DNA from 4 places in the Paracoccus aminophilus JCM 7686 genome. Region 4 is predicted to be linked to each of the others. Evidence: riboswitches for the same ligand, from Rfam matches in the RefSeq annotation. Region 4 holds a riboswitch; each other region holds the start of a gene.
What was found. Region 4 has a riboswitch for cobalamin ahead of JCM7686_RS21980 (ABC transporter substrate-binding protein). Riboswitches for the same ligand answer to the same signal wherever they lie in the genome.
Positions count from the first base shown of each region.

Region 1: linked by a shared signal. The riboswitch ahead of bluB (5,6-dimethylbenzimidazole synthase) and the one ahead of JCM7686_RS21980 (ABC transporter substrate-binding protein) in region 4 are both predicted to bind cobalamin.
Region 2: linked by a shared signal. The riboswitch ahead of nrdH (glutaredoxin-like protein NrdH) and the one ahead of JCM7686_RS21980 (ABC transporter substrate-binding protein) in region 4 are both predicted to bind cobalamin.
Region 3: linked by a shared signal. The riboswitch ahead of JCM7686_RS05830 (DUF1636 domain-containing protein) and the one ahead of JCM7686_RS21980 (ABC transporter substrate-binding protein) in region 4 are both predicted to bind cobalamin.

Region 1 covers NC_022041.1:1,418,437-1,423,893, reverse strand. The annotation lists gene JCM7686_RS07090 (AraC family transcriptional regulator) at 1-330, opposite strand, end outside; gene JCM7686_RS07085 (aldo/keto reductase) at 506-1,543, shown strand; gene bluB (5,6-dimethylbenzimidazole synthase) at 1,591-2,283, opposite strand; cobalamin riboswitch at 2,333-2,515, opposite strand; gene JCM7686_RS23910 (LysR family transcriptional regulator) at 2,796-3,311, shown strand; gene JCM7686_RS07070 (GSCFA domain-containing protein) at 3,444-4,397, shown strand; gene JCM7686_RS07065 (hypothetical protein) at 4,570-4,767, shown strand; gene JCM7686_RS07060 (sel1 repeat family protein) at 5,037-5,457, shown strand, end outside.
Region 2 covers NC_022041.1:139,319-144,775, forward strand. The annotation lists gene JCM7686_RS00705 (MFS transporter) at 1-140, shown strand, start outside; gene speB (agmatinase) at 164-1,129, shown strand; cobalamin riboswitch at 1,318-1,513, shown strand; gene nrdH (glutaredoxin-like protein NrdH) at 1,608-1,829, shown strand; gene nrdI (class Ib ribonucleoside-diphosphate reductase assembly flavoprotein NrdI) at 1,845-2,261, shown strand; gene nrdE (class 1b ribonucleoside-diphosphate reductase subunit alpha) at 2,243-4,369, shown strand; gene nrdF (class 1b ribonucleoside-diphosphate reductase subunit beta) at 4,445-5,416, shown strand.
Region 3 covers NC_022041.1:1,173,580-1,179,036, reverse strand. The annotation lists gene JCM7686_RS05840 (cobyric acid synthase) at 1-260, opposite strand, end outside; gene cobO (cob(I)yrinic acid a,c-diamide adenosyltransferase) at 270-875, opposite strand; cobalamin riboswitch at 1,011-1,234, shown strand; gene JCM7686_RS05830 (DUF1636 domain-containing protein) at 1,321-1,692, shown strand; gene cobW (cobalamin biosynthesis protein CobW) at 1,689-2,693, shown strand; gene cobN (cobaltochelatase subunit CobN) at 2,695-5,457, shown strand, end outside.
Region 4 covers NC_022044.1:132,476-137,932, forward strand. The annotation lists gene JCM7686_RS21965 (pseudoazurin) at 1-69, opposite strand, end outside; gene JCM7686_RS21970 (ABC transporter ATP-binding protein) at 66-839, opposite strand; gene JCM7686_RS21975 (FecCD family ABC transporter permease) at 850-1,890, opposite strand; gene JCM7686_RS21980 (ABC transporter substrate-binding protein) at 1,887-2,897, opposite strand; cobalamin riboswitch at 3,039-3,233, opposite strand; gene JCM7686_RS21985 (helix-turn-helix domain-containing protein) at 3,285-4,742, opposite strand; gene JCM7686_RS21990 (malate synthase) at 4,891-5,457, shown strand, end outside.

The DNA.
Region 1 (5,457 bases), on a different replicon from region 4:
GAGATCAGAGATCGTCGCGGGATCGAGCGCGAGGCTGAAAGCCAGATAGGGCCGCTCGGGCGTCGCCCGGGTGATCTCGGCGCGGATCGGTACCTCCATCGAGGCGATCAGGCATTTTCCCGCATCATAGCGATAGGCGCGCTCGCCGAGCATACTGGTCTTGGCGCCCTGCGCCACCACGCAGAACGAGGGGCGGTAGACGCCATGGATCGGGCTGGTCGGCGCGGAAACCTCGGTCAAAAGCAGCCCGTCGATCGGCGTTTCGCGGCCATGCGCACGCCATTGGCGCGCAATCAAGTGTCGCAGCGGGGCAAGATGGTTGTTTTCCATAGATGGCACTCTAGGCCGCTGTGACGCAGGACGCATCTCGAAATCCGCGCAGATGAGAGGATCGTGCAAGGATTTGCGAGGATCAGCGTCGCGGGATCCGGCAGGGCCGCCCTATCTTTGTCTCACCCCGGCGGCACTCGGCCCCGGCGTGACCTCCGACAAGAAGGAATATCCCATGCGTTACCGCACTCTTGGCCCGAGCGGCCTTCTGGTTTCCGAACTCTGCCTCGGCACGATGACCTTTGGCGGCTCGGGGGGCATGTGGGGCCAGATCGGCCAGCTGCAACAAGACGAGGCCGATGCTCTGGTCAAGGCCGCTGTCGATGCGGGCATTAATTTCATCGACACCGCCAATGTCTATGCGGGCGGCGAGAGCGAGCGCATTCTCGGTCAATCCATCCGCAACCTTGGCATTCCGCGCGATGATCTGGTGATCGCGACTAAGGTCCTCGGCGTCATGGGCGAGGGTCCGAATGCGCGCGGCGCCTCGCGCGCCCATATCATGGCCGAGGCCAAGGCGAGCCTTGCGCGGCTGCAGATGGATCACATCGACCTCTATCAGATCCACGGCTTCGACCCGCTGACCCCGATCACCGAAACGCTCGAGGCGCTCGATACGCTCGTGCGGCAGGGCCATGTCCGCTACATCGGCCTGTCGAATTGGGCGGCCTGGCAGATCGTCAAGGCGGTTGGCATTGCCGAGGCGAGGAAGCTCGCGCCGATCCTGTCCTTGCAGGCCTATTACACGCTGGTCGGGCGCGATCTTGAGCGCGAGATCGTGCCGATGCTGCAATCCGAAGGCATTGGGCTGATGGTCTGGAGCCCGCTCGCCGGCGGCTTCCTGTCCGGCAAATACAGCGACGGCACCAGCTCGAACGAAGGCCGCCGCGCGAGCTTCGATTTCCCGCCAGTCGATCTGGAGCGCGGCGATGCCGCGATTGCCGTGATGCGCGAGATCGCGGCAGCCAAGGGCTGCACCGTGGCGCAGGTCGCTTTGGCCTGGCTGCTGCATCAGCCGGTGGTGACCAGCGTCATCGTCGGCGCCAAGCGGATCGACCAGTTGCAAGACAATATCCGCTCGACCGAAGTGACGCTCGACGCCGAGGATCTGGCCGCGCTCGACGCCGTGACCCGGCTGCCTGCGGAATATCCGGGCTGGATGCTCGAGCGCCAATCGCAATATCGCGCCTCCCATCTGCCGCAAAAAGGCTGACGCCCCTGCCGCGTCCCGCCCGATAAGCAGGCGGGGCGCGGCAGTCTTCAACCTTCGGGAAGCGACCCCGAGACGCCCCATTGGTCTTGAAACACAGCAGATCCGAGGGCGCGTCGCCTGTCCCAACCGCGCGCCTCGAGCTCGGGGCGATCGAAGAGGTCGCGCACCTTGCCCAGACACAGATAGGCAACCGGCGTGACATGATCGGGCAGGCCAAGGATGCGGCGCAGGTCGCTTTGGTGCAGGATGCTGACCCAGCCGACGCCGACCCCTTCGGCGCGCGCCGCAAGCCAGAGGTTCTGCACCGCGCAAACCGTCGAATAAAGATCCGTGTCATTGTCATGCGTGCGCCCCAGAACCACCGGGCCGCCGCGCCTGCGATCACAGGTCACGCAGATATTGAGCGGCGCTTCAAGAATGCCCTGCAACTTCAGCTTGCCATATTGCGCCTGACGCGGGCCCTCGAACAAGGCCTGCGCCTCGGCATTGGCGCGCTCGAATGCGGCACGGATCGCGGCGCGAACGCCTTTGTCCCGGATGAGAATGAAATTCCATGGCTGCGACAATCCGACCGAGGGCGCGGCATGGGCGGCGGCCAGAATCCGGGTCAGCACGCTGTCGCTGATCGCGTCCGGCAGGAACTCGCTGCGGACATCGCGCCGCTCATGGATGGCGCGGTAAACCGCGTCGCGTTCGGCCTCGGAGAATTCTCCGGCCGGTTTCAAAGCTTCTGGTCGCATGACATATCCCCTGCCTGACAGACCTGCAGCGCCGCCGCCGTCCGTGCGGAGACGCCCGTTTCGTCTGGCCGGTCTTCTGACTTGGCTTCGCTCCGCAGCGGCGCCTTCCCGGTTTGCACCAGTGGCCTTGCCGCCCAGTCCACCTCACAGCGTTGGGCACGTCACGGATTTCAACCGTGTTCCCGATTATCCACGTTGGTTTGCAACGGGCACCAGACGCGCGGCAGCTAATCTCAATTGCGCCCAAGGTGCAATGCTCCAGACTGTTTCGACCTTCTTCGGAACTTCGTCGTCCAGCATGATCACCTCCTTTTCTCGGGTGATCGCCGCATCACTAAGCCATTCATCTATTAAAACCTATGGTCTTTACACCGCTTACGCGACGACTGCCGCCCCGCGGGGCCGGTGTTTCTGGATCGGTTTCCATGACATGCGCCTTCGGATCGGGCGGGCCGTGGCCTGCCGCTCTGTTCGGGCCCTATTTATCTACTCGCTCCATATCCGGGATAAAGATGGCGGATCTGCGCAACAGATGGGACGAATTGGACCCGATGCTCGATCACTTTGGCGATGTGCTGGCCTTCGTTCGCCTGGCCGATACCGCAAGCTTCACTCAAGCCGCCGAAAAGCTCGACCTGACCCGCTCGGCGGTAGGCAAATGCATCACGCGGTTGGAAACGACCGTTGCCACAAGGCTGATCCGCCGCACCACGCGCAGCATCACCCTCACCGAAGAGGGGCGGCTTTTCGAGGGTCACGCCCTGCGCATCCTGTGCGAGGTGGATGATGCCGAGGTGACTTTGGCCGAGCGCAATCAAAGCCCGAAAGGCTGCCTGATCCCGGTCTTGCAAGAGCTCACGCGCGAGGAGGCGCCGATCTGCGCCGTCTATCCGATCCGCCGCCATGTCTCGTCCAAGGTGCGGCGCTTCATTGCGATGATCCCCGAGGCATGGCCCGGCCAAGCGCCATGGGACGCAGATGGCCATGCGCCAGCGACCGGCGCGATTGGCCTGATGGCTCAAGCTTAAATAGCCACTTCACACCCAAAGCGACAAATCGTTGAGATTAATTCAACCTTGGGTAACATTCATAGACTTCACAGTGGCTTAGGTCGGACATAGACTGCCTCGAAGTGACGATTCGAGTGAGGACTTGACCCCATGACCGTAAGGATTCCGCAATCTCAGGCATTTCGCTGCACTCGGGAAAACGGGGCGTCGAAATGGCCGGAACGCGGCAGCGAGGTCCGTCGCGGCGACATCATTCTCCCGAAGCTTCGTCCGAGCTTCAAGATCAAGCCCGACCAGCCGGTGTTCACCATCGGGTCCTGCTTTGCGCGAAACATCGAAAGCGCGCTGAAAAACCGTGGCTATTCGGTTCCGGCCTTCGAATACCGCCTTCCGAAGGAAGAGCTCTACGGCGTCACCCAGCAGCAATCGGGTTTTCTGAACAAATACACGCCGCAATCCATGTTGCAGGAAATTGCCTTTGCCTTTGGGGATACCGACGGCTCGGAATATCTGATCGAGGTTCAAGGCGGGTGGATCGACGGCCAATGTCACTCGAACAAGCCGGTGTCGCTGGAGCGCGCATTGGCGCGGCGGCAAGAGGTGCGCGATCTCTACCGGACCGCGATCAAGGACGCCGGACTTGTGATCATCACATTCGGCTTGATCGAGGCATGGTGGGACCGCGCGAACCAGAATTACCTCAACGCCACGCCCTATCCGTCGATGATCAGTGCCCATCAGGAGCGGTTTGATTTCGAGATCCTCGATCCGATCGACGCGATCAATTGCGCAACGAAAACCGTCGAGCTGATCCGCGAACATGGCGGCGCGGACACCAATATCATGGTGACCGTCTCTCCCATTCCGCTTCAGCGCACCTTTGCCCCCGATGACGTGCTGACGGCAAATTGCTATTCGAAATCCGTGCTGCGCGTTGCGGCCGAAGCGGTGGTCAATAAATTCGACCGTGCGGACTATTACCCAAGCTACGAAAGCATCTCCGTCTCGGATCCCGACGCCACTTGGGAAGATGACATGGTCCATGTCAAACTCGGGGCCGTGAAGGAAAACGTCGAGCGCATGATCGACATCTATTCGGCTTAGGCTGCGCGGGCAAAACGGCGCGGTGATCTTGGATCTCGCGCCGTCCGGCAGCCGATTTCGCGCACCCTTGGCGAAGCGCGATGTCCCTGCGCCGGATCCTTGACGAAGTCTGCCGTCATCTTGTCTATTTCATCCAGAGCTCATCGCAGACGATCCTAGCTGAGAGACCCTGATGAAATCACTCCTCGCCCTTCCTGCCCTCCTGATCCTCGCAGCCTGCGGCGAGCCTCAACCCCAAATGACAGCCCTTGACCATGATCGCGAGGATTGCGCCCGCTTGGAGGGGCGGTTGGAGGTGCAGCCGGACGAGGTCTATTGCCATCTCCCGAATGGCGAAGTCCTCGATGAGGTGGATCTCATTCTGGAGTAGCGGCCCCAGACCGCGCCGCGATGCCCTCGATCAAAGCGGCGAAAGCACCAGAACCTGCGGCGCCACGGCGCGCATCGTTTGCAATGGGCGGCGGCGACACTGGAACGGCCCCCGGGGCCTCGCCCGAGACATGCGGCGGTCGCTCGCCCAGAGCCCGCCAAACGCCAGATCTATGCGCTTGGCATCTGGCCGCCTCCGGCTTGATCCTGCAAGATAGCCGCAAGCGGTGCCGCACCGTGGTCCCGAGATCTAACCCCCGGTGAGTTCTGATGATCAAGATCACCCTGCACGCCCTTGCTCTGCTCCTCTTTGGACTGGGAGCCGCTGCGCAAGCCCAGGCTCAGGCACTAGATCTTCCCCCGCATCAATCGCTGGAAACCCGCCATATCTGCGCGACGCAACCGATCTACAAGGCGCCCGCCGGGGCGCCGTCGCGGGAGCTGGCGGCGGGCGAGACGGTGGTCTTGCGCGATGTGACCTTCGGGCCGGATGGCGCGGCATGGTTCAGCTTGGATTATGCGACCGGCAAAGGCCGTGAGCGGGCTTTGGGGTATCTGCCGATCAATCAGGTCCGGCATTTCTGCCCCCCCGGCGCGTCGCACCCCAACGGCGCGCCGATCCAGAGCTACCTTGCGCCGCCCAACACCTGCCATCTCGTCGCGGGCTATGCGGAGAGCCTGCAGGGGCTGG
Region 2 (5,457 bases), on a different replicon from region 4:
CGCTGGCGGCGACCTGGATCGGCGGCTTTATCGGCGCGGCCTATGCTCCGGCCTGGCTGCTGACCATCGCCGCCGCGATCACCTTTGTTTCCATCATGTTCAGCCGCGCCGGAGCCCCCGGCGCCAAGCTGGAAGACTGACCTCGACCCGAAAGGACCCCCTTATGAGCGCTACTTATGACGCTGGCCGCCTGAACCTGCCCTTCGTTGGCATCTGCACCTTCGGCAAGAATCCCTATGTCGCGGATTGGTCGAAGATCGACGCCGATGTTGCCGTGCTGGGCGCGCCCTTCGATTTCGGGACGCAATACCGCGCAGGCTCGCGCTTTGGGCCGAGGGGCGTGCGCGAGGCCTCGACGCTCTTCAGCTTTGGCCATGGCGGCGCCTATGACCACGAAGACGACGCGACCTATCTGACCTCGGATGTGCGCATCGTCGATATTGGCGACGCCGATATCGTCCACACCGATACCGCGAAAAGCCATGCCAATATCAAGACCGGGGTCGAGGCGATCCTGAATGCCGGGGCCTTCCCGGTGGTGATCGGCGGCGATCATTCGATCAACATCCCCTGCATCGAGGCCTTCGCGGGGCGCGGCGACATCCACATCCTGCAAATCGACGCCCATCTCGATTTCGTAGACGAGCGTCACGGCGTGCGCACCGGCCACGGCAGCCCGCTGCGCCGCGCCTCGGAAAAGGACTATGTCACGGGCATGACCCAGGTCGGCATCCGCAACGTCTCGTCGACGGCGCGCGATGGCTATGAGGCGGCGCGGGCGGCGGGCTCGGATATCCTCTCGGTGCGTCAGGCGCGCAAACTGGGGGCCGAGGGGGTGATCGACCGCATCCCGGAGGGCGCGCGCGTCTATGTCACGCTTGATATCGACGGCTTCTGCCCCTCGATCGCGCCCGGCACCGGCACGCCCTCGCATGGCGGCTTCCTCTATTACGAGGTGCTCGAAATGCTGCAGGCGGTGGCGCAACGTCACGAGATCGTCGGCATCGATCTGGTCGAGGTCGCGCCCGATTACGACCATGGCGATGTCACCTCGGTTCTGGCGGCGCAGGTGCTTCTGAACTTCCTCGGCTTCGTCTTCCACGCCCGGGCGCAGCGCACGCAAAGCTGATATGCTGCGGCGTCACAGCGATGGCGCTTGAAACCGAATCCGCAAGATGCGAGAGGGGGCCCAACGGCCCCCTTCTTCTTTTCCGGCCACCAGTTTTCCCTACATTTCAAGCAAAACTCAGCAAAGTCAGATGGCTTGGCGGGCATCGTTGCCTATATACCATATGTTGACATTTCTGTGGCGGTGGTGTCCATTGGTTGTGTTCTGGTTCTTGAGTCGGGCGAAAGCTTGAGGAGGGAAAAAGAGGGAAGCTGGTTCAAGCCAGCGCTGCCCCCGCAACTGTAGGCGGAGAGCGAAGCCAAAGAGGTCCGGGGGCTGCCACCCCTAGGGATCGGCCGAGCCGTGACCCGTGAGTCAGAGACCTGCCAGGACAGGAAAAAGACTTAACCGTGCGGTGGGCGCGGGACCTTTTGATATCCGTCGCGGTGCGCTTCGACGGTGGTCCCTTCGCCTCTCGTGCCATGCCTAGGGACAAAAAATGACCATCACCGTCTACTCCAAACCGGCTTGCGTGCAGTGCACGGCCACCACCCGCGCGCTCGATGCAAAGGGCCTGTCCTATCAGGTGGTGGACCTGACGGAAGACGCGGCTGCCATGGAGAAAGTGGTGGCGCTTGGCTATCGTCAGGCCCCGGTGGTGATCGCGGGTGAAGAGCATTGGGCCGGGTTCCGTCCCGACATGATCGGCCGCCTGTCGTAAGGAGCCCGCCGCGCCGTGCTGGATCTGGTCTATTACTCCTCGCGCTCGGGCAATACGGCCCGCTTGGTGGAGCGGCTGGGCCTTGGCGGCGCGCGGATACCCCTGTCGCCTGCCGAGCCGATGCCCGAGCCCCGCGTGCCCTATGTGCTGGTCCTGCCGACCTATGCAGACGGGCAGGGGCGGGGCGCTGTCGCCAAGCCGGTGATCCACTTCCTGAACGACACCGCCCGCCGCGCCTTGTTGCGTGGCGTCATCGCCGGGGGAAACCGAAACTTCGGCTCGACCTTCGCCCTTGCGGGCGATGTGATCGCACAAAAATGCAACGTCCCGGTGCTCTACCGCTTTGAGCTTTCCGGCAATGAAACCGACATCGCCCGTATCCGCGCGGGCCTAGCAGAATTCCGGGGGATGGAATGCTCGACAATGGCGTGAAGGCCGAACTCGATTATCATGCGCTGAACGCGATGCTGAACCTCTATGACAATGAGGGCAACATCCGCTTTGACGCCGACCGCAAGGCGGCGCATCAATATTTCCTCCAGCATGTGAACCAGAACACCGTGTTCTTCCACTCGCTGGACGAGAAGCTCGATTATCTGGTCGAGGAAGGCTATTACGAGGCCGAGGTTCTGGACCAATATTCCAAGAACTTCATGCGCCAGATCTGGGACGAGGCTTACCGCAAGAAGTTCCGCTTCCCGACCTTCCTCGGCGCGTTCAAATATTACACCTCCTATACACTGAAGACCCGCGACGGTCAGCGCTATCTCGAGCGTTATGAGGACCGCGTCGTCATGGTCTCGCTGGCGCTGGCGCGCGGCGATGAAAAGCTGGCGACCCGCTTCATGGATGAGATCCTTTCGGGGCGCTTCCAGCCGGCAACGCCGACCTTTCTCAATGCCGGGAAGAAATCGCGCGGCGAGCTGATTTCCTGCTTCCTGCTGCGCATCGAAGACAACATGGAATCGATCGGCCGCTCGATCAACTCGTCCTTGCAGCTCTCGAAGCGCGGCGGCGGCGTGGCCTTGATGCTGACCAATATCCGCGAATCCGGCGCACCGATCAAAGGTATCGAGAACCAGTCCTCGGGCGTCATCCCGGTGATGAAACTGCTGGAAGACAGCTTCTCCTACGCGAACCAGCTTGGCGCGCGTCAGGGTGCGGGCGCGGTCTATCTGAACGCTCACCACCCCGATATCCTGCGGTTCCTCGACACCAAGCGCGAGAACGCCGACGAGAAGATCCGCATCAAGACGCTGTCTTTGGGCGTGGTCATTCCCGATGTGACCTTCGATCTGGCGAAGAAGAACGAGGATATGTATCTCTTCTCGCCCCATGACGTGCAGAAGGTCTACGGCGTCCCCTTCTCGGAAATCTCGGTCACCGAGAAATATCAAGAGATGGTCGACGACAAGCGCATCAAGAAGAAAAAGATCAACGCCCGCGCCTTCTTCCAGACGCTGGCCGAGATCCAGTTCGAGAGCGGCTATCCCTATATCATGTTCGAAGACACGGTGAACAAAGCCAACCCGATCGACGGGCGCATCACCATGTCGAACCTCTGCTCGGAAATCCTGCAGGTCAATGAGGCCTCGGAGTTCAGCGAAGATCTGAGCTATTCCAAGATGGGCACGGATATTTCCTGCAACCTCGGCTCGCTGAATATCGCGGCAACGATGGACGGCCCGGATTTCGGCGCCACCGTCGAAGCGGCAATCCGCGCGCTGACGGCAGTGTCGGAAATGTCGGCAATCGAATCCGTCCCCTCGATCCGGCGCGGCAATGACGAGGCCCATGCGGTCGGTCTTGGCCAGATGAACCTGCACGGCTTCCTCGCCCGCGAGCGCATCCATTACGGCTCGCCCGAAGGCGTCGAGTTCACCAGCGTCTATTTCGCCGCCATCGCCTATCACGCGATCCGCGCCTCGAACCTGATCGCGCGCGAAAAAGGCGAGACTTTCAAGGGCTTCGAGAAATCGAAATATGCCGATGGCTCGTTCTTCGCAAAATATACCGAACAGGACTGGCTGCCGGTCTCGGAGGAGGTCGTGCGCGTCTTTGACGGCATCGAGCTGCCGACCCGTGAGGATTGGGCCGCGCTGAAGGCGGATGTGATGGCGCATGGCCTTTACAACCGCAACCTGCAAGCGGTGCCGCCGACCGGCTCGATCAGCTATATCAACAACTCGACCAGCTCGATCCACCCGATCGTGGCCAAGATCGAGATCCGCAAGGAAGGCAAGATCGGGCGCGTCTATTATCCGGCGGCTTTCATGAACAATGAAAACCTCGAATATTACCGCGACGCCTATGAAATCGGCCCCGAGAAAATTATCGACACCTATGCGGCGGCGACCGAGCACGTCGACCAAGGCTTGTCGCTGACGCTGTTCTTCCCGGCCGAGGCCACGACCCGCGACATCAACAAGGCGCAGATTTATGCGTGGAAGAAGGGGATCAAGACGATCTACTACATCCGCCTGCGCCAGACCGCGCTGGAAGGCACCGAGATTCAGGGCTGCGTGTCCTGCTCGCTCTGAGCCACGTCATGACGCCGGGGGCTGTCTGCCCCCGGACCCCTGAGGATATTTTGACATGAAAGAGGGGTTCTTCGGATGAAGGATCAGATTCTCCGCGCGCCGCTCAAGGCGATCAACTGGAACCGTCTGGACGATGACAAGGATCTCGAGGTCTGGAACCGTTTGACGGTGAACTTCTGGCTGCCGGAAAAGGTGCCGCTGTCGAATGACGTGCAAAGCTGGGCGACCTTGCGCCCCGAAGAGCGCGAGTTGACGATCCGGGTTTTCACCGGGCTGACGCTGCTGGATACCGTCCAGAATACGGTGGGCGCGCCGTCGATGATGCCCGATGCGGTGACGCCGCATGAAGAGGCGGTGCTCTCGAACATCGCCTTCATGGAGGCGGTGCATGCGCGCAGCTATTCCTCGATCTTCTCGACGCTGTGCCTGACGCCCGAGGTGGATGCGGCCTTCCGCTGGTCGGAAGAGAACCAGCATCTCCAGCAAAAGGCTCGGCTGATCCTGCAGGAATATAACGTCGGGGCCGATCCGCTGAAACGCAAGATCGCCAGCGTCTTCCTGGAAAGCTTCCTCTTCTACTCGGGCTTCTATCTGCCGATGTATTGGTCGAGCCGCGCCAAGCTGACCAACACCGCCGACCTTATCCGCCTGATCATCCGCGACGAGGCGGTGCATGGCTATTACATCGGCTACAAATACCAGCGCGGCCTAGAGAAAGTCTCGGAAGAGAAGCGTCAGGAGCTCAAGGATTTCGCCTTCTCGCTGATCTTCGATCTCTATGACATCGAGTCGAAATATGCGGCCGAGCTATATGACGGCATCGGCCTGACCGAAGACGTCAAAGCCTTCCTGCATTACAACGCCAACAAGGCGCTGCAAAACCTCGGCTATGAGGCGCTTTTCCCGCCGCAGGCCTGTGAGGTGAACCCGGCCATCCTCGCCGCCCTCTCGACGGATAGCGAGAACCACGACTTCTTCTCGGGTTCGGGCTCGTCCTATGTCATCGGCAAGGCGGTCGCGACCGAGGATGACGACTGGGACTTCTGATCCTGTCTTTCATGAGGAAATATCCTCGGGGGTGAATTGCG
Region 3 (5,457 bases), on a different replicon from region 4:
TGCGAGCCCATCTCGCTTTCGGGCTTGAGCAGCACCGGGTTCATATCAGTATGAGGCGCCAAGCCCGCCGCGCGGGCTTGCAGGGCCTGCGCCCGGCCGATCTCGCCGCCATCAGCGGTCACGGCGGCATTGTTCGACATATTCTGCGGCTTGAAGGGCGCGACCGAGAGCCCGCGCAGGCGCAAGGCGCGGCAGATCCCCGCCACGACCAGCGATTTCCCGACATTCGAGCCGGTCCCCTGAATCATCAACCCCGCCATAACCGCGCCTTAGAATTCGATGCCCGGCTGGGCCTTGATCCCCGCGCGCCACGGGTGTTTCACCACCTCCATCTCGGTCACGAGATCGGCGATCTCGATCAGCTCGGGCTTGGCATTACGGCCGGTCAGAATGACATGGGTCATCTCGGGTTTTTCACCCTGCAGGAAGGCGCAGACCTCGGCGATATCGAGGTAATCATTGCGCAAAGCGATGTTGATCTCATCGAGCAGCACCAGCCGGATTGCCGGATCGCGGATCAGCTCCTTGGCCTTATCCCAGCCCGCCTGAGCCGCCGCAATGTCGCGAGCGCGGTCCTGCGTTTCCCAGGTGAAGCCCTCGCCCATCGTGTGGAACTGGCAGAGATGGCTGAAATGCGTGGTCAGCAATTTGCGCTCGCCGGTCTCGCGCCCGCCCTTGATGAACTGGACGACCGCACACGGCATCTCATGGGCAATGGCGCGGATCACCATGCCAAAGGCCGAGGACGACTTGCCCTTGCCCGGCCCGGTGTGAACGACGATCAAACCCTTCTCGCCCTGCCGCTCTTCCATGATACGGTCGCGCGCTGATTTTATCTTCTTCATCTTTTCAGTATGTTCTTCGTCACTTCTCATAATCCGAATGAACCTTCTGATCGGCAGGAATTGGAGGCTTTGGCGCAGGATACGCCCTTCTGGCCTACGCCGGGTTCAGACCTTCTGACAAGGGCCTTCCTGACTGCCGCGCCTTGACTTGCCCCCGCTCTTGCCGCCATCAAGGGCGCGCAATGGTTCCTGTGGCGACGCAGGCTAAGAGGGAATGCGCCAAGGCCCCGCCGACCGGATCGGTCCCAAGGCCCCAAGCGCAGCCGCCCCCGCGACCGTGACCGGAGAGCCTCTCCACCGCCACTGGCCCCCGGGCCGGGAAGGCCGGAGAAGCGAGGGCCAGACCCGCATCCGCAAGCCGGGAGACCTGCCATGCGAGATAACCGAAGATGCGGCCGGGGTGCGCTGCGGACGGATGGTATGGCCCCGCCTGCCCGCCGCCCTTGTCCCCTCCGCGAGATCTGAAAGGCCGCGCATGGAGGCGACGCTTTACATCTGCCAGACCTGCCGCATGGGTGCGCCCGTGCCCGATGACGGCATCGTCCCCGGCGAGCGGCTGCTCTCGGCCATTCAGGCCGAAGCCCTGCCCCAAGGCATCCGCATCGAGCCGGTCGCCTGCCTTTCCGCCTGTTCGAAAGGCTGCGCCGTGGCGCTTGGCCGTCCCGGTTCCTGGACCTATGTGCAGGGCGGCATCACCCCCGAGGACGCCGCCGAAGTCCTGACCATGGCCCGCCAATATGCCGAAAGCGCCGAGGGTGTCGTGCCCTGGCGCGAACGCTCGGCCCTTTTCCGCAAGAACACCATCGCCCGCATTCCTCCCTTTGCGCTGACCAAGGACACGCTATGACCTCGCTTGCCAAAACCCCCGTTACCGTTGTCACCGGCTTTCTCGGCGCCGGGAAAACCTCGCTGATCCGCCATCTGATCGCCAATGCCGGGGGCCGCCGCCTCGCGGTTCTGGTCAATGAATTCGGCACGGCCGGCGTCGATGGCGAGATCCTGAAATCCTGCGCCAGCGCGGATTGTCCGGAAAACAACATCGTCGAACTGGCCAACGGCTGCATCTGCTGCACCGTCGCCGATGACTTCCTGCCCGCGATGGAGCGTCTGCTGGCGCTGCCCGAAGCGCCCGATCACATCCTGATCGAAACCTCGGGGCTGGCGCTGCCGAAGCCGCTTCTGAAAGCCTTCGACTGGCCCGCGATCCGCTCGCGCATCACCGTCGATGGCGTCATCGCTTTGGCCGATACCGAGGCTTTGGCCGCCGGGGCCTTCGACGAGGGTGAGACCGAGGGGACCGAGCATGACAGCCCGCTCGCCGAGGTTTTCGAGGATCAGGTGAACTGCGCCGATATCATCTTGCTGACGAAATCCGATCTTGCCTCGGATGCGGTCAAATCCGCCGCGCGCGAAAAGCTGAAAGAGATCGCCCATCGCGAACTCCCGGTGATCGAGATTGCCGAGGGCGTGATCGACCCGCGCGTGATCCTTGGCCTTGATGCCAAGGCCGAGGATGATCTGGCCGCGCGCCCCTCGCATCACGACGGCGCCGATGATCACGAGCATGATGATTTCGACTCGGTCGTGATCGACCTGCCCGAAATCACCGATCCCGCCGATCTGGTCGCCCGGATCGAGCGGCTCGCCCGCGACCAGCATGTCCTGCGCGTCAAGGGCCATGTCGCGGTTGAGGGCAAGCCGCTCCGCCTGCTCGTGCAGGCCGTCGGCGCGCGCGTGCGTCACCAATATGACCAGCCTTGGTCGGGTCCGCGTCGCTCGCAGCTTGTGGTCATCGCCGAGCATCACGATATTGACCCCGAGGCGATCCGCGCCATTCTGCTGGGGTAATATGCACGTCATCTTTCGCGAAGCCGGCGGGCTCGAGGACAGCGCCACGCCGCAAGATCTCGGCCAGACCCCTGCCGATCTTGTGGTGCTGTCCTTTTCAGACAGCGATCTCGCCGATTTTGCGGAAGGCTGGCGGCGCGGGCGGGCAGATTTGCCCGGCTTGCGCCTCGCGCCCTTGGCGCGGCTGACCCATCCGGTCTCGGTCGATCAATATATCGAGGCGACGCTCATGGGCGCGCGCTTCATTCTCGTGCGGCTTCTGGGCGGGCAAAGCTATTGGCCGCATGGGGTCATGGCGCTGCAGGATCTGGCGCGGCGACGAGGGATCGCGCTGGCCTTTTTGCGCGGCGACGGGCGCGACGATCCCGCGCTCCAAGGCTTCTCGACCGTTGCGCCTGCACTGTGGCAGCGGCTGAACCGGCTTTGCGCGATGGGCGGGCATCTGGCGGCGGGCGCGGCTTTGCGGCTGATGGCGGGGCTGGAGGCTGAAGATCCGGCGCCCTTGCCCGAGGTCGGCTGGCTTGGCGCGCCGCCCGAGGGCAACTGGATCGCGATCCCCTTTTACCGCTCGTGGATGCTGGCGGGCGATACCGCGCCGATCGAGGCTTTGATCGCGGCTTTTGCCGAACGCGGGGTGACGGCGCGCGGGATCTTCCTACCCTCGCTCAAATCCCGCACCGCGCAGGATTTTCTGAAAGCCGCCTTTGCCGCGCATCCGCCGCAGGCGATTATCAACACAACCGCATTTTCGACCCAAGATGCGGATTGCGCCCTGCGCTCTGGTCCGCCGGTCTTTCAGGCTGTGCTTTCGACCGCCGAGGCGCGTCTGTGGGAGGAAAGCAGCCGCGGCCTTTCGCCCGCCGATATGGCGATGCATGTCGTGCTGCCCGAGGTCGATGGCCGCATTCCCGCGCAGATCATCTCGCTGAAAGGCGCCGCCGCACCCGATCCCGATCTGCAAATCGCCGTGCCACGCCACACCCCTTTGCCCGAGCGGATCGCGGCTTTGGTGGATCGCGTCTTGGGCTGGACCGCGCTGCAAAGCGGCACACCGCCTCTGGCGATTGTGCTCTCGACCTATCCCGGCAAGGCGTGGCTCGATGCCCATGCCGTCGGGCTGGATGCTTGTCTCTCGGCCGAGGCGATCCTGCGCGATCTGGGCCAGTCCCCCGCGCCCCTCGCGCCCCGCCTGCGCCAAGAGGTGATCGACTGGCCGCTCGCCGAATATCTGGACGCTTTGGCCGAGCTACCTGCGCCGCTGCGCCAAGCCCTGCATGATCATTGGGGCGCGCCGGAAACCGACCCCCAGATCACCGGGCAAATGCTGCGCTTTCCGGCTCTGCGCGAAGGCCCCCATCTGATCGCTTTGCAGCCCGAGCGCGGTCGCCTTGACGACCGCGAGACCGGCTATCACGACCTGACCGCGCCTCCGCGCCATGCCTATGTCGCCTTTTATCTCTGGCTCAGCCGCCGGGTCGGCGCGATCATCCACATCGGCGCGCATGGCACGCTGGAATGGCTGCCGGGCAAATCGGTCGCGCAATCCGCCGCCTGCTGGCCCGAGGCGCTGACCGGCGCGCTGCCGGTGATCTATCCGTTCATCGTCAACGATCCGGGCGAGGCCGCCCAAGCCCGCCGCCGTCTGGGTGCGGTCACGCTTGGCCATATGCCGCCGCCGCTGAAACCCGCGCAATTGCCGGAGAAATTCGTGGGCCTCGAGCAGATGCTCGACCGCTATTCCACCGCCGACGGCATCGACCCCGCCCGCCGCGACCGGCTGGCCGGGATGATCCGCGACGAGGCCGGGGCCTTGGGCCTCTTTTCCGAGCTTGGCCTTGCCGTCTCGGATGAGGCGCAGGCGTTGGGCGAGCTCGACCGTTTCGTCTGCGAGCTAAAGGAAAGCCGCTATACAGACGGGCTCCATATCTGGGGCGAGGCCCCGGGCGAGCGTGAGGGGCTGGCGCGCGCCTTGGCGGGCCTGCACGTTGCGCCGGGGCCCTCGGGCAGCCCGTGGCGGGGCGCCGCCGATGTCATGCCGACGGGGCGCAACCTTTACGCGGTCGATCCCCGCGCCTTGCCAGCGCCCGAGGCGGTCGAAAAGGGCCGGAGCATGGCCGCCGAATTCATCCGCAGCTATCTGCAGGACCACGGCGACTGGCCGCAATCGGTGATGATCGATCTGTGGGGTTCGGCCACGATGCGCACGGGGGGCGAGGATTTCGCCATGGCGCTGGCTTTGGCCGGGCTGGCCCCGATCCGCGATCCCGGCACGGGCCGGGTGACGGGGATCGAGGTCACACCCTTGGCCGAGCTTGGCCGCCCGCGCATCGGCGTCATCCTGAAGATCTCGGGACTTTTCCGCGACAGTTTCCCGGTGCTGATTCAGCTGTTCACCCTTGGCTGCCGGATGCTCTCGGGGCGCGAGGAAGACCCTTCGGACAACCCCTATCTCGACGGCGCGCCGCGCGTCTTTGGCCCGAAGGACGGGGTCTATGGCACCGGGATCGCGCTTGATGCCGCCCCCGCCGAGGTCGGCGCGGCTTGGCTTGCGAATGGCGGCTTTACCCATGATGGCCAGACGCCCTCGGCCCCGGCAGCGCAGGCTTTGGCCCAAGCGATCGAGCGGCTTTCGGCGCATCTCCACACGCAGGATCTGCCCGAAACCGATCTTCTCATGGCCGAGGATTACGCCGCCCATATCGGCGGTGTCGCCGCGGCCTTGCAATCCGTCGAGAACCAAGCCGCGCTCTATCATCTTGATAAC
Region 4 (5,457 bases):
CTTGACCTCATGGACCTCGGCGAAGGCCGGGGCGGTCATCAGCGCGAACGCGAAAAAGGCATATTTCATCGGTCGTTCTCCAGAATATGAAAGCGGTAAAGCAGGCTTTGGTCGCGCGGATCGGTGAGACACGAGGCCGCGACACGGAAGGTCGAGGACAAAAGCTCGGGCGAGATCACCTCGGCGGGCCGCCCGCAGGCGATCAGCCGTCCGCCCTGCATGACCCCGACCCGGTCGCAGCCCATCGCCTGATTGAGATCGTGCAGCGCCATCACCACGGTCATCTCTAGCCCGCCGACCAGCCACAGCAGCGAGAGCTGATGGTGGATATCCAGATGGTTCGTCGGCTCATCGAGGATCAACAGCTCGGGCGATTGCGCCAAAGCCTTGGCGATCTGGACGCGCTGACGCTCTCCGCCCGAGAGCGAGGGCCAAAGCTGATCGGCCAGATGGGTGATCTCAACCGCCTCGAGCGCGGCCGCGACGATCTGGCGGTCCTGCGCGCCAAAGGGCGAAAAGGCCGAGAGCCAGGGCGTGCGGCCCAGTTCGACCGCATCGCGCACGCTCAGGGTTTCGGCGGTGTCGACATGCTGCGAGACCAACGCGATCTTGCGGGCAATGTCGCGCCGCGCCATCTGGCCAAGCGGTGTGCCGTTCAGCCGGACCTGCCCCTCGGCGCGCGGCAAAAGCCCCGCGATCAGCCGCAGCAGCGTCGATTTTCCCGAGCCATTCGGCCCGATCAGGCCAAAGGTCTCGCCCGGTTCAAGCGCCAGATCGACGCCCGAGACAATCGACCGCCCGGCGCTGCGCCATCCGAGACCCTGTGCTTCGATTTTCATCGCGCGCCCCTCACATCCGCACCCGGTTGCGCACAAGGATCAGCGCAAAACCCGGCGCGCCAACCAAAGCAGTGACGACGCCAATCGGCACGACCTGACCCGCGATCAGGCTGCGCGAGACGATATCCGCCGCGATCATGAAGACCGCGCCGGTCAGCGCGGTTGCCGGGATCAGGCGGAAATGGCGCACGCCGACCAGAAAGCGGACCGCATGGGGGATGACCAGCCCGACAAAGCCGATCGCGCCGACAAGGCTGACCATGACCGCCGTCATCAGCGTGACCGCGCCGATCAGCACCAGCTGCACGCGGCGCACCGGCACGCCAAGGGCTGCCGCGGATTCCGAGCCGAAGGCAAAGGCATCCAGTGCGCGGGCATGGATCAGGCTGACGACAAAGCCCAAGACCGCCACCGGCACGGCCAGCGAGACATCAGGCCAGCGCACGCCCGAGAGATTGCCCAAAAGCCAGAACATGATGCCGCGTGCCTGTTCAGCATTGGCAGATTTCGCAATGAAGAACGAGGTCAGCGCATTGAAAAGCTGCGATCCCGCAATCCCGGCCAGTACCATCTGCGCAGGCCCTCCGCCTGCCGCGCGGGCCAGCAGCGCGACCAGACTGAAGGCCAGCATCGCACCGGTAAAGGCCCCGGCGGAAATGCCCAGCATCCCGCCGCCGACGCCCAGAATGGTGACCGCGACCGCGCCGGTCGAGGCGCCGGCCGAGACGCCGAGCAGATAGGGATCGGCCAAAGCGTTGCGGACCAGAGATTGCAGCACCAGCCCCGACAAAGCCAAAGCCGCGCCGCAGGCGGCGGCGACCAGGGTGCGGGGGAGGCGATAGGCCCAGATGATCCCGGCGTCGATCGGATCAAGCACATGGCTCGCCCCGAAAAGCCGCACCGCGAGAACCTCGCGCACGGTCGAGAACGGCAGAGGCGCCTCTCCGATCACCGTGCCCGAGAGAATGGCCAGCAAAAGCACCGCCAGTCCGGCCGCCGCCACCAGCGTGACCGAGACGAACAGCCTGCGCGGGCTGGCGGTCCGGCTCATTTCAGGCCGAACTGCGGCAGCGCATCCGCAAGCGTTTCAAGCGCGGAGACATTGCGGATCGAGGGATCCATCGCATGGGCATCCATCACCACGATCCGGTCATTCTTGACCGCATCCATCTCTTTGGTGACCGGATCGGATTTGAGGAAGGCGAGCTTTTTCTCGACATCATCGGCCTCGAAGCGGCGGCGGTCCATTTTGGCCACGACGATCACCGAGGGATTGGCGCGGGCAATGGTCTCCCAGCTCACCACCGGCCATTCCTCGTCGCTTTCGACGACATTACGCAGGCCAAGCGCCTCCATCATGTAAGCGGGCGGGCCTTTGCGACCGGCGACATAGGGGTCGATGTCCATTTCCGCCGACGAGAACCAGAAGACCGCCGAGCTGTCTTTCAGATCGAGCGCCTTGGCCTTGGCAATCGCAGCCTCTTCGCGGCCCTTGAGCCCCTCGACCAGCGCCGTGCCGCGCTCGGGCACGTCAAAGATCTCGGACAGCTCGGTCACGCCCTGATAGATTGGCGCCATCGAAAACATCTCGGTCCGGGTGCCGTCCGAGCCGACGGTGTTGTCCTTGCCGGTGCAATCCGAGGGCAGGATATAGGTCGGAATGCCGAGATCGCCGAACTGCTCGCGCGTCGCCACGATACCCTGCGGGCCGATATGCCATTCATATTGGATCGCGACGAGACCCGGACGCTTGGCGACCACGCTTTCAAAGCTCGGATCATTGTCGGCAAGACGCTCGATCTTGGCATTGGCCTCTTTGAACTCGGGCAGGACTTCGGTGAACCAGACCGAGGTCCCGGTGACCTTCTCGGCAAGACCCAGCGAATAGAGCACTTCGGTCGCGGCCTGACCGACGCTGACGACGCTGTCGGGCGCCTTGTCAAAGCGGACATCGACGCCGCAATTGCGCAGCTCAAGCGGATATTTGGTTTCGGCAAAGGCGGGCGCGGCACAGGCCACCGACACCAGCAGCGCCGCGAAAAGCGATTTAGATTGCATGAGACTCTCCGGTCATGGATGCGACCGAAGACCGGAGGGAAGGCACGGCAAGCCCAAAGGGCCGCCTGCGGAATCTCATTGGCCCAAAGGCCCAGCACAGAGGTTTCATCCGACACCTTCCCGGACACCCCGCCCGGGTCGCTAAAGTTACACCTGTCGGCAGGTCTCCTGACTGACGGGTCACAAGCCGCTGCAACCTTCCCATGACCTGCGTCACAGTGGTCTTGTGCAGGGCCTCGCCGCCTACAGTTGCGGGGGCAGTTCCGGTTCACGGGGGTAAGCCCGTGACGGATTCCCTTTCAATTCCTTACGGAAACCGACGCCCTTCCGTAGCGATGCTATCCCGGCTGCGCAAGTCAGCAAAACGACGGCAAAAGCGCGCAGGCTTTAGCTTGCGTTCGGGCCGCTCTCCTCGGTCTCGAATTCGAAAATCGCCACGCTGCGCTCGCGCTCATTGACGCGCAGGCGGCGGTTGACCGGGGCATGGGCGCGGGCCGAGCAATCGGGCCGCTCGCAGAGATAGCAGTTCAGCCCAATATCGACCGGGCGGCTATGGGCGAGATCAATGCCATCGGCATAGACCAGCCGCGGCGCGTAAGCGATGTCACAGCCGAGCCCGATCGCCAGCCGTTGCGCGGGCGCGCTATAGGTGCCGCCCGCGCGGGTGACGGTGCGCACGATCGAGAAATAGGTCGCGCCCTCGGGCATCCGGATGACCTGCGTCTGGACGCGGTCGGGGCGCTCGAAGGCGGAATGGATATTCCACAAGGGACAGGTGCCGCCGAAGCGCGAGAAGGGAAAGCGCCCGGCGCTGAAGCGTTTCGAGACATTGCCCGCCCGGTCCACGCGCACGAAAAAGAACGGAATGCCGCGCGCGCCATCGCGTTGCAGCGTCGACATGCGATGGGCGGTCTGCTCGAAACTCGTGTCGAATTTATAGCTCAGGGCCTCGACATCATAGCGCTCGGCCTCGCAGGCGGCGAGAAAGCGGCGATAGGGCATGATCAGCGCGGCGGCGAAGTAATTGCCAAGGCTGACCCGCAAAAGCGCGCGCGCGGCGGCATCGTCAAGCCCGGCCTCATCGACCAGCCGCGCGATCAAATCGCCATGCTCCAGCGTCGCCAGCACCGTGCCGATCTGGAAGCGGCGGCTCGATTGACGCAAAAGCTCGGAGAGCAGCAGCTCGCGGCGGTGCAGATCGAAGCGGCGCAGCTGGCTGCCCATCACCCGCGAGGGCACGATGCGCGCGCGAATGCCCTGCGCGGTCAGCCGGGCGGTCAGCGCAGCATGGGGCTCGTTGCGGTGCAGCGCCAGCTCTTCGGCCAAAGCCTCGGCGGCATGATCGAGCACATCGACATGATTGCGCCGCTCGTAGAACCAGCGCCGCACCATATCGACCGGGCGGGTCGGATCGGCCAAAGCCTCGACCTTGTCGCGGTCGGTCAGCGGGTTGAGATCGGCCTGTTCGCGCAAAAGCGTTTCGCGGTGATTGTCATGAAGCCGCACGAAAGCCGCCGCAAGGCGCGGCGAGGCCTGAAGCACCGCCGCGATCTCGGCGCGCGGCAGGCTCGCCAGACCCAGCGCCGAATCCTTCAGCGCGGCCGAGAAATCGGCGGCAAGCTGGGTGTCGGTCGAGGGCGCAAGCTCGGAGATATTGAAATCATAGACCTCGGCGATCTTCATCAAAAGCCGCGCCGAGGCCGGGCGCTGATCGGCTTCGATCAGGGTGATATAGCTCGGCGAGATCCCAAGTTCGCTCGCCATTTGCGCCTGCGTCAGCCCCAAAGACTGGCGCAAAACCCGAAGCCTTTGGCCGATTATCAGCTTCTCGCCGCGCTGACTCATCTTACAAACCTTACATAACCGCGCTCTGACGCGTGACACTACACACGATAGCACCCGGTTATTTCAAGAGAATAATGCGAAGTCAAAGTGACATTACTAAGGTGACATCATGATCTGAATCACCGGATCTGAACCGTCGGAGGATGACATGCCGCTTGACCGCTCTGCCCAGACCAGCCTGCCCATCGTCTTGCGCGCCGCTCCGGAAGCGGGGCGGGTGCTGACACCCGAGGCGCTGGCTTTTGTCGGCACGCTGCAAGCCCGTTTCGGGCTGCGCCTGCACGCTATGATGATTGCCCGCGCCCGCCATCAAGAGCGCATCGACCGGGGCGAGCTGCCCGATTACCTCAGCGAAACCACCTCGATCCGTCAGGGCATCTGGGAGGCCGCGCCCGCGCCGCTGGCCCTGCGCGACCGCCGGGTCGAGATCCTGTGCCCGGTCGATCGCAAAAGCCTTGCTGCGGGGCTCGGCTCGGGCGCGAAGGTGATGATCGCCGATTTCGAGGATACGACCTCGCCGGGCTTTGCCAATATCGTCACCGGACATGCCAATCTGATCGACCTGCGCGACGGCGCGCTGCATCCCGCCGAGGACAGCCCCGCAGGAACGGAAACGCCCGCGCTCATCATCCGCCCGCGCGGCCTTCACCTCAACGAAGCCAACATTCTCGCCGGGGGTCAGCCGATCTCGGCGGCGCTCTTCGACTTTGGCCTG